DNA from 3 places in the Streptomyces sp. NPDC079020 genome. Region 2 is predicted to be linked to each of the others. Evidence: riboswitches for the same ligand, from Rfam matches in the RefSeq annotation. Region 2 holds a riboswitch; each other region holds the start of a gene.
What was found. Region 2 has a riboswitch for cyclic di-AMP ahead of ACIGJO_RS14860 (NlpC/P60 family protein). Riboswitches for the same ligand answer to the same signal wherever they lie in the genome.

Region 1 (3,267 bases), on a different contig from region 2:
GCGAAGCTCAATGGCCTCGAACGCACCGGTGGAGGCGCCGGACGGAACAGCAGCACGTCCCGTGCTGCCGTCGTCGAGGCCAACCTCGACCTCGACCGTGGGGTTGCCCCGGGAGTCGAGGATTTCCCTGGCTACGACGACGTCGATGGACGGCACGAGGCATCTCCTTCTGGGATATGACACTGGTTGTGCAGGGTCACTGTGGCCTTGCGACACGAGCCTAACCGGCTCGGCCCCGTCGGGCGGCCGACCGCCCGTCTCCTGGGACGAAAAAGGACCCAAGAGCCCGCATAACGGGAGGAAGGTCAAGAAATTTACTGGCTGGTAACTACAGAAGTTGAACGCGCGAAGCCGGCCGCACAGCCAAAACACCCCGGCCCGGCGCGCACGGGGTGAGCGCGCCGGGCCGGGGGCGGAGCCGAGGGAGATGCCGCCGGACGTCCCCCTCGGAGGGAGGAGAAGCCGTGAGCCGCTCCGGCCGGAGCGGGAGACGCTCCGGGCCGGGCGGGGACTACTTCAGGTGGAGCTGCTGGCCCGGGAAGATCAGGTCGGCGTCCTGGACGATGTCGCCGTTGAGCTTGAAGACCTTCTGCCAGCCGCCCTTGACGCCTTCCTTCTCAGCGATCTTGCTGAGGGTGTCGCCGGACTTCACCTTGTACTCGCCGTCGCCCTTCTGGACCTTCTGACCGGTCGGGGTCGTCACGGTCTTGGGGGACTCGACCTTGGGGGCGGCCGGGGCGGTGCGCTGCTCGCCGCGGGAGGCGGGCTGCTCGGCCTGGCGCTCCTGCTGCTTCGGCTGGGCCTGCTGCTTCGGCTGGGCCTGCTCCTGCTTGGCCTGGCCGGATCCGGTGTCGACACCCGGGTCCACACCGTCGTTGGTCAGACCGCCGGCGCCGGCGCAGGCCCAGGCACCGGGGCCCTGCATGTCGAGGAGCTTCTCGGCGGTGGCGATCTGCTGGGCCTTGGTGGCCAGGTCGGCGCGGGCGGCGTACTGCGTACCGCCGGCGGCCGCCCAGCTGGACTGCGAGAACTGCAGACCGCCGTAGTAGCCGTTGCCGGTGTTGATGGACCAGTTGCCACCGGACTCGCACTGGGCGACGGCGTCCCAGGTGGAGACGGAGGCGGCGGAGGCGCCGGTCGCACCCATCAGCGGGACGGCGACGGCGGCACCGGCGACACCGGCGAGCGTGGCGACACGGACGGCCTTGGACGGGCGGCGGTGCTTGCCCTTGCTGTTACGCAGCATGGAACTTCTCCTCACCGACGCCTACGAGGTGAGCTGTCGGGTTCGGGCCAAGTGAGTTGCCCGGCCGCGTGTCCTAGCACGCGGCTCCACCCCAAGCCGGTCCTGATCGCACTCGTACGGGACGAGTCGACCGGGCCCGGCGCTTACCTGGGTCCCCCGCTCCTGCCTACGGCGCTTTACGCGTCTGTTCCCTTCGACCGACGGCAGGATTCGGCGTGACGGTCGACGGGGCCCGCGGTGCGAGCGGTTCCGACCGTAAACACAGGCAACCCCCACATTCAAAGATGGACATACCGGTCAATCAGGCCTTACTTGCCATCAGCGGGGGAACGTTTCCGCAGGTCGGGGGCGATATGGGCGGAGCCGGCGGACAGGACACGCCAGTTGAAGCAAAGAGACCCATGTCTCACTTACGCATAAGTGGACATAGGCCTCTGAACTACCCCGGGTTTCGGGGCGTTTTCCCGAATTGGATCAGTTGGCGGCGGCGCCCCGGGCATCGCCGGAAGGAGCCGTTTCCGGGCCCAGGTCCAGGCTCTGGCCGGGCACGATCAGGTCCGGGTCCACTCCGACGGCGTCCTTGTTCGCCTCGTACAGCGCGGTCCATCCGCCGGGGAGTTTCTGTGCGTCAGCAATCGCCCAGAGACTGTCGCCCGGCCGGACGGTGTAGTCGCCGCCGACGGGCGCCGTACCGCCCTCGCGCGCCTCGCCCTCACCGCGGGAGGCGTGCCGGCCGGACTCGCGCCCGCTGTCCCGGTCCGCGGCCCGGCTCTCCTCGGGCGCCGGAGTGCCGCGGTGCTTGCCGCCGGTGCCGTCCGCGCCCTTCGGGGCGTCAGGCGCCGCGGAGCCCTCGGGCGCGGATGTCTTCGGGGAAGGGCTCGCGGGCGGCGCGGAAGGGCTCGACGAGGGGTCGCCCGCCTTGCCGGAGGCGCCGTTCCCGTCCTGCGTACCGCTGTCGGCTCCGTCCGCCTCGTCCGCCGTCCCGCCGTCCGGCAGTCCGTCCGCGGGTGCCGCGTCCGAGGGGCCGGCGGAGGGTGCGGCACCGGGGTCGACACCCGGCAGCGTGCTGTCCGTCGCGAGTCCGGAGATCACCGCGCAGCCGGGCCAGGCCTTCGGGCCCTGGTCGCCCAGGACCTTCTCCGCCACGGCGATCTGCTGCGAGCGGCTGGCGAGGTCGGCCCGGGGCGCGAACGCCGTGCCGCCGTACGCGGACCAGGTGTCCTGCGAGAACTGGAGCCCGCCGTAGAAGCCGTTGCCGAGGTCGGCACTCCACATGCCGCCGCTCTCGCACTCCGCGACCCGGTCCCAGGTCGAGGCTTCGGCGGCGTGCGCGCCGGCCGCGCCGAGCAGCGGGATCGCGATGGCCGATCCCGTCACGCCCGCGGCGACGACGATGGCGGGTGCCTGGCGAGGGCGGCGGTGTCTGCCGTTCGCGGAGCCCATGGAGTTTGCCTTCCGTGCGACTGACTGGTGGGTACTGAGGTGACCGGCGAGTCACGTGACGCCCCGTTCGAGGCGTTGAACGGTGAACCTAGCGGGACTTGAACGTGTGTCACAAGTCGATGCAGCGCAGATCACGTGAAAGTCACAGAGTTGACGCAGCGTCACTTCCGTCGTGCCGCAGTCCCGGGGTGAACTCCACCGGCAGCGTGCGCAGTCCACGCATGATGAGACCTCCACGCCACCGCAAATCGGTCGGTTCTCCCGCAAGTCGCAGATCCGGAAGGCGTCGCAGCAGCGTCGCGATCGCGGCCTGCCCCTCCAGCCGGGCGAGCGGTGCTCCCAGGCAGTAGTGGATGCCGTGCCCATAACCGAGGTGCTGATTGTCACGCCGTGCGAGGTCGAGCGTGTCCGGGTCGTCGAACCGGTCCGGGTCCCGGTCGGCCGCGGCGAGCACGACGAGCACGGGATCGCCCGCGGCGATGTCCCGCCCCCCGAGCGTCAGTGCCTCGGTCGCGAAGCGCCAGGTGGCCAGCTCCACCGGTCCGTCGTACCGCAGCAGTTCCTCGACGCCCGTGGCC
Region 2 (3,267 bases):
TTCCGGCCATGCTGCACGGTGCGCTGACCATGCTGGTCACCGGCGTCGCCCTGGTCGGGCTCAACCAGGCCGACGACCAGACCGTGAACAACATCAAGATCGGCGTGAAGCTGCTGATCCTGGTCGTCATCCTCGCGCTCGTCTACATCAAGCGGGACGAGGAGAAGGTCGACAAGGGCGCGTTCGCCGCGGTCGGCGGTCTGACGGTCGCCAACATCTTCATCGCCACACTCTGGACCTGAGCCGCCCGGCCCGGTCCGAAGCGCCCCGGTCCGAAGGCCCCCGGCCCTGAGCTCTACGGTCCGAGGGCCCCCGGCCCTGAATGCCCCGGTCCGAAGCGCCCCGGCCCGTAGCGCCCCAGCCCTGAGCTCTCCGGTCCGAAGCGCCCCGGGACGGCCTTCCACCGGCCGTCCCGGGGCGTCGCGCGGTCAGGCGGGGCGCACGCTGCCGTAGATCGGCATGTAGTAGATCGACTCCTCGCGCACGTTCGCGCCCGGCTTCGGCGCGTGGATCATCATGCCGTCGCCCTTGTAGATGCCGACGTGGCTGATGTCGTCGTAGAAGAAGACCAGGTCCCCGGGGCGCAGATCCGCCGTGGCCACCCGGGTGCCGACCTTCACCTGGTCCCAGGTCGTACGGGGGAGGTCGACCCCGGCCGTCTTCCACGCCGCCTGCGTCAGTCCGGAGCAGTCGTAGGAGGCGGGGCCCGTCGCGCCCCAGACGTACGGCTTGCCGATCTGGCCGCGCGCGAACGCGAGGACCTTCTCCGCCTTGGCGGCGTAGCCGCTGTCCGGTCCGGTGTCCGTCCCGCCGCCGGTCCCGCTCCCGGAGCCCGGATCCTTCGCGGCCTCCTCCTTGGCCTTCTGTTCGGCCTCCGCCTCGGCGGCGGCCTGCCGGCGGGCCAGCTTCTCCGCCTTGATCCTGGCCTCGGCCTTCTTCTCGCGCTCCAGCTCCGCCAGCCGGGCCTTCTCCCGGGCGGTCAGCGTCGACAGCAGGGTGCGCGCCTCGGTCAGCTTGGTCTGCACGTTCTGCTTGCTGGAGCGCAGCGTGGCCTGCGACTCGGTGAGCGTCTCCAGACCCTTCACCGCCTCGGTGCGCTTGACCGCCGCCGCGGACTGCTGCTCGCGGAAGTCGGCGACGGCCTTCTGCTGCTGGCTCGTCATCCGGTCCATCAGCTGGTCCTGGTCGAAGTACGCCTGCGGGTCGTCCGCCAGGAAGAACGTCGCGGTGGGCGCGATGCCGCCGGTGCGGTACTGCGCCGCCGCGTAGTTCCCGAGGGCGCGGCGGGCCTCGTTGACCTTGTCGGCGCGCTCGGCCACATCGTCGAGCAGGGCCTCGACCTTGGCGCGCTGGTTCGCGGAGGCCGTCTTTGCCTCGTTGTACTGCTGGGTCGCGGTGCCCGCCTGCCGGTAGAGGCCGTCGACCTTCTTGCGCACTTCCTCGATCGTGGGCTTGGGTTCCGCGGGCGTGGCCGTCGCGCTCTGGGTGGAGAGCAGCGTGACGGAGGCCAGTGCCGCCGTCGTCAGCCCGACGGCGGGAGTCGTGGTGCGCACCTTCGTACGCGGTCTGCGATGCGAGGCCAAGGCCGGCATCTCCTTCCGTGGACCGCCTGCCGGGTTAGCTGTCGGGTTCGGGCGGAACGGAAGGCTGCCCTACGGCCCCGTGGGGAAGGACCGATTCACCCCGGTACCGCTGGTGGGTCCCCGGTCCCGGGCTGCCGTCGGGCAGTACGGATTCGGCGGGGGCGTCCGCTCGGCGTGGTTCGCCGCAAGGGGGTACGGGGCGCCCGACCGAGCACGCTAGCCACCCGTGGGGCAGCTGTGAAGGTTGATGTTCGATATGCCCGATACATTTTCGTGACCTCGATGATTCGGGTCCGCGGGAAGCGGACACCGCCGCCTTTCCCCTACGCGGCGTGGGCACCCGGTCTCCGTACGTGCCCGCCCGTTCTCCGTGCGTGCCCGCCCGGCCGTCCTCGTACCCGATGCGGCCACGGACTGTCGGTGCGGCGGCCTAGACTCGTCAAGCGATGAGCAGCCTCTTTGACGACAGCTTCCTGACCGGCCTCCAGCACTCGGAGGAAGGGCCCCCGCCGCCTCCCGAGGACCACGCACCCGAAGCGGTGCCGGAGGGTCTCTTCGAGGGCGTCTTCGACGCGCCCCCGCCGCCCCGCGACGGCTATTACCGCGACGGCGCCCCGCGGCCGGTCATCGACGCCGCCGCGCTGCTCGACGGGCTGAACACCGAGCAGCGCGCCGCCGTGGTGCACGCCGGTTCGCCGCTGCTCATCGTCGCCGGGGCCGGCTCGGGCAAGACCCGGGTGCTGACCCACCGGATCGCCCATCTGCTCGCCGAGCGCGGGGTGCACCCCGGCCAGATCCTCGCGATCACCTTCACCAACAAGGCCGCGGGCGAGATGAAGGAGCGTGTCGAGCAGCTCGTCGGCCCGCGCGCCAACGCCATGTGGGTCATGACCTTCCACAGCGCGTGCGTGCGGATCCTGCGCCGCGAGTCGAAGAAGCTCGGCTTCACCTCGTCGTTCTCGATCTACGACGCCGCCGACTCCAAGCGGCTGATGGCCCTGGTCTGCCGCGATCTGGACCTCGATCCCAAGCGCTACCCGCCGAAGTCGTTCACGGCCAAGGTCTCCAACCTGAAGAACGAGCTGATCGACGAGGAGACCTTCGCCGGCCAGGCCGCCGACGGTTTCGAGAAGACGCTGGCCCAGGCGTACGCGCTGTACCAGGCACGGCTGCGCGAGGCCAACGCCCTGGACTTCGACGACATCATCATGACGACGGTCCATCTGCTCCAGGCCTTCCCCGATGTCGCCGAGCACTACCGCCGCCGCTTCCGCCATGTCCTGGTCGACGAGTACCAGGACACCAACCACGCGCAGTACACCCTCGTGCGCGAGCTGGTCGGCCCGTCCGGCGAGGGGGACGCACCCGCCGAGCTGTGTGTCGTCGGTGACGCGGACCAGTCGATCTACGCCTTCCGGGGCGCGACCATCCGCAACATCCTCCAGTTCGAGGAGGACTACCCGAACGCCACCACGATCCTGCTGGAGCAGAACTACCGCTCCACGCAGACGATCCTCTCCGCCGCCAACGCGGTGATCGAGCGGAACGAGAGCCGCCGCCCCAAGAATCTCTGGACGAACGCCGGCAGTGGCGCCCGGATCACCGGCTATGTCGCCGACACCGAGCACGACGAGGCACAGTTCGTCGCCGACGAGATCGACCGGCTGACGGACGCGGGCGACGC
Region 3 (3,267 bases), on a different contig from region 2:
CGTCGCGCCGTTCCTCGAAGGTGCCGCGCTGTGCCTGCGGCGGCCAGGCCTGATCCGGATCGGCGGGCACGTCCACACCGAGCACCTGTGCCGCGCGCAGCGCGACGCGGGTGTGGCCCTCGGGGGACAGGTGCAGCCGGTCGTCGTCCCAGGCGCGCCGGTCCTGCACCGAGCGGAGCGACCACAGGTCCAGGACGGGGCAGTGGTAGCGGTCGGCGATGGACCGCAGATGGACGTTGTACGTCGCGATCTTGCCGCGCATGTGCCGCAGCACCGGCACACCGCGGGTGTCGAACCCGGTGGTGATCATGACGGTGCCGACCGCGTTGCTCAGATCGGCGACCGCGCGCTCGAAGCGCTCGGCCAGATCGTCGGGGTCGGTGCCCGGCCTGATGATGTCGTTGCCGCCCGCACAGAAGCTGACCAGCTCGGGGGCCAGCTCCTTGGCGCGGGGGACCTGCTCCTCGACTATCTGGTCGAGGAGGCGTCCGCGTACGGCGAGATTGGCGTACCGGAAATTCCCGTGCGCGGGATCCTCCGGGCTCGTCGCGGTGTCGGGGACCGGGAGCCGGTCCGCCAGCAGGACCGCGAACCGGTCCGCCCAGCCGACAAAGGCCCCGTCGGGGCCGGGGTCTCCGACTCCTTCGGTGAAGCTGTCGCCAATCGCCGCGTACGACCCGATGATCTCTGGTTGATTGTTTCTCGAATCGTCTGCCACAAGCGCATATCCTGCACCGTCGAATGTGACCTACGCGACCGTAATACGGGGTTGACGGGTGGTGAGATAGACCACCCGGTCAGTTTTTGGTAAAGCCGGAATAAGGACAGGGGCGGTGCGCCGACGCGCACCGCCCCTGTTCATGTCCGGCCGTCACCGCTCCATCAGATGGAGACGCCGTGCTGGCGCAGGTACGCGACCGGGTCGACGTCCGAGCCGTAGCTCGGGCCGGTGCGGACCTCGAAGTGGAGGTGCGGGCCGGTCGAGTTGCCGGTGGAGCCGGAGAGGCCGATCTGCTGGCCGCCGGTGACGGTCTGGCCCACGGAGACGCTGAGCGAGGACTGGTGCGCGTACTGGGAGTACATGCCGTCGGCGTGCTTGATGACGACCTCGTTGCCGTACGAGCCGCTCCAGCCGGCCGAGACCACGGTGCCCGGACCGATGGCGCGGACGACGGTGCCCGACGCGGCCTGGAAGTCCGAGCCGGTGTGGTAGCCGCTGGACCAGCTGGCGCCGGAGGCGCGGTACTGGGTGGTGACGTTGGCGTTGGCCACCGGGGTCGTCCAGCCGGAGCTGTTGCTCTGGGAGGCGCTGGTGCTCGTGGAGGTGGTGGACTTTCCGGCCTCGGAGGACGGGGCCGAGGAGCCCGCGGAGGAGGCGGCCTTCGGGGCCGACTGCACCTTCGGGGCCGCCGGGGCGGCGGGGGCGGCCTTCTTCGGCTCCGCCTTCGACGGGGCCGGCGCGGACTGCGCGGCATCGGCGGAACCGGACGCCTCGGCGCCGAGGGTCAGCTTCATGCCGGGGAAGATCAGGCTCGGGTTCTCGCCGACGACCTCGCGGTTGTCCTGGTACAGCTTCTGCCAGCCGCCCTTGAGCTTGTGCTCCGCGGCGATCTTCGAGAGGTAGTCGCCGGAGACCACGGAGTAGGACTTCGAGGCGCCGTGGGCGGTGGCCGCGGCACCCGGGGCGGTGTGCGCGGCGGCGACCGAGGCGGCGGTGGGCGCGGCCTTCTCCGCGGCGTGCGCTCCGGTGGCACCGATCAGCGGGAGGGCGAGGACGGCGCCGCCGGTCCCTGCGGCGAGGACACCGCGGACGATCGGGCCGGTCTTCGTACGACGGTGCTTACCCGTTGCGGGCATGGGGGAATTCCTCTCCGGCGCCTACGAGGTGAGCTGTCGGGTTCGGGCTGGAGATGCCCGGTCGCTCTCGGCGACTTCACCCCGAGCCGGTCCGGATCTCTCCGGGCCGGCGGCTTACCTGGGTCCCCCGCTCCTGCCACACGAGTGTGGGTGGGTGTGAATTCCGGGCGGCGGCAGGATTAGGCGATCCGTCCGGATTGACGGTGACCGTAAACGAGTCAGGACGACAGGAACAAGCCATCGGTTGCCTGCCGGAATCCCCGATTCAATTTCGGTCCGGAATTCCCGTCACACTCCGTGGATTACGGATCTTGGCATTCCGCGCGGCGCCCGGATCGCTCCCGGGCGCCGCCACCACACACCGTCACGGATATGATCCCGCTCACCAGCGGGCCATCATCTCTCCCATAAATAGGGCACGTTCTATTAAACGCCCCATTACGGACATGTCATGGTCATCGCTTCTGACGCAACCTCAGCACCCGGGCGTCCAGGTCGCCGCTCAGCCCGGTGTGCAGCCCGCGATGCAGCAGCACCGAACCCTGGTACTCCGCTCCGGTGTCCTGGCAGACATACGTCGCCGAGGCGTCCAGGCCGCGCAGCCGCAGGGCCGGCGGCCGCTGGCCGAACCGCTGTGCCTCAAGCCACATCAGCACCACGACCTCCTCGCCCAGCACGTAGCTCACCGCGCTCAGCCCGCCGCGCGGCGCCGCGAGCCGGTGCAGGGCCCCGTGCTGCACCACCGGGCGGATCTCCTTGTAGAGGGACACCCAGTCCCGCGCCTCGGCCAGCTCCTCAGGGCTCCACTCGGTGAGGTCGCCGCCGACCCCGAGCACCCCGGCCATCGCGCTGACGAAGCGGAACCGCAGCGAACTCACCCGGTTGTTCAGCTGGACGTTCGGGCTGTCGGTGACCCAGGCCGCCATCACCCGCGCCGGATGAATCTGCCCGAAGCCCTCCTGAATGGCGAGCCGGTCCAGCGGGTCGGTGTTGTCCGAGGTCCACACCTGATCGGTGCGGGAGAGCACGCCCAGATCGACCCGGCCCCCGCCGCCCGAGCAGGACTCGAAGGCCACGCCCGGGTGCGCGGCGCGCAGCCGGTCGAGCAGCGCGTACAGCGCTTCCACATGGGCGGTCCAGAGCTTCTGCGGGTACTCCTCGCCCGGCCAGCCGGCCTCGGTGAAGCAGCGGTTGAAGTCCCACTTCACATAGTCGATCGGAGCGCTGGAGAGCAGCGCGTCAAGCTGCTCCCACAGGTATTCCTGTACGTCCGGCCTGGCCAGGTTGAGCACCAGCTGGTTGCGGAACTCGGTCCGCGTACGGCCGGGGAAGTGCTGCACCCAGTCCGGGTGGGCCCGGTAGAGATCGCTGTCGGGGTTGACCATCTCCGGCTCGACCCAGATCCCGAAC

Region 1: linked by a shared signal. The riboswitch ahead of ACIGJO_RS23840 (transglycosylase family protein) and the one ahead of ACIGJO_RS14860 (NlpC/P60 family protein) in region 2 are both predicted to bind cyclic di-AMP.
Region 3: linked by a shared signal. The riboswitch ahead of ACIGJO_RS16640 (peptidoglycan DD-metalloendopeptidase family protein) and the one ahead of ACIGJO_RS14860 (NlpC/P60 family protein) in region 2 are both predicted to bind cyclic di-AMP.

What each region holds. Positions count from the first base shown of each region.
Region 1 covers NZ_JBITUB010000011.1:202,529-205,795, reverse strand. The annotation lists gene eno (phosphopyruvate hydratase) at 1-156, opposite strand, end outside; gene ACIGJO_RS23840 (transglycosylase family protein) at 512-1,246, opposite strand; cyclic di-AMP (ydaO/yuaA leader) riboswitch at 1,250-1,430, opposite strand; gene ACIGJO_RS23835 (transglycosylase family protein) at 1,721-2,689, opposite strand; gene ACIGJO_RS23830 (cytochrome P450) at 2,832-3,267, opposite strand, start outside.
Region 2 covers NZ_JBITUB010000006.1:197,654-200,920, reverse strand. The annotation lists gene ACIGJO_RS14865 (hypothetical protein) at 1-242, shown strand, start outside; gene ACIGJO_RS14860 (NlpC/P60 family protein) at 429-1,592, opposite strand; cyclic di-AMP (ydaO/yuaA leader) riboswitch at 1,591-1,751, opposite strand; gene pcrA (DNA helicase PcrA) at 2,030-3,267, shown strand, end outside.
Region 3 covers NZ_JBITUB010000007.1:117,045-120,311, forward strand. The annotation lists gene ACIGJO_RS16635 (SGNH/GDSL hydrolase family protein) at 1-718, opposite strand, end outside; gene ACIGJO_RS16640 (peptidoglycan DD-metalloendopeptidase family protein) at 883-1,857, opposite strand; cyclic di-AMP (ydaO/yuaA leader) riboswitch at 1,863-2,020, opposite strand; gene ACIGJO_RS16645 (alpha-galactosidase) at 2,313-3,267, opposite strand, start outside.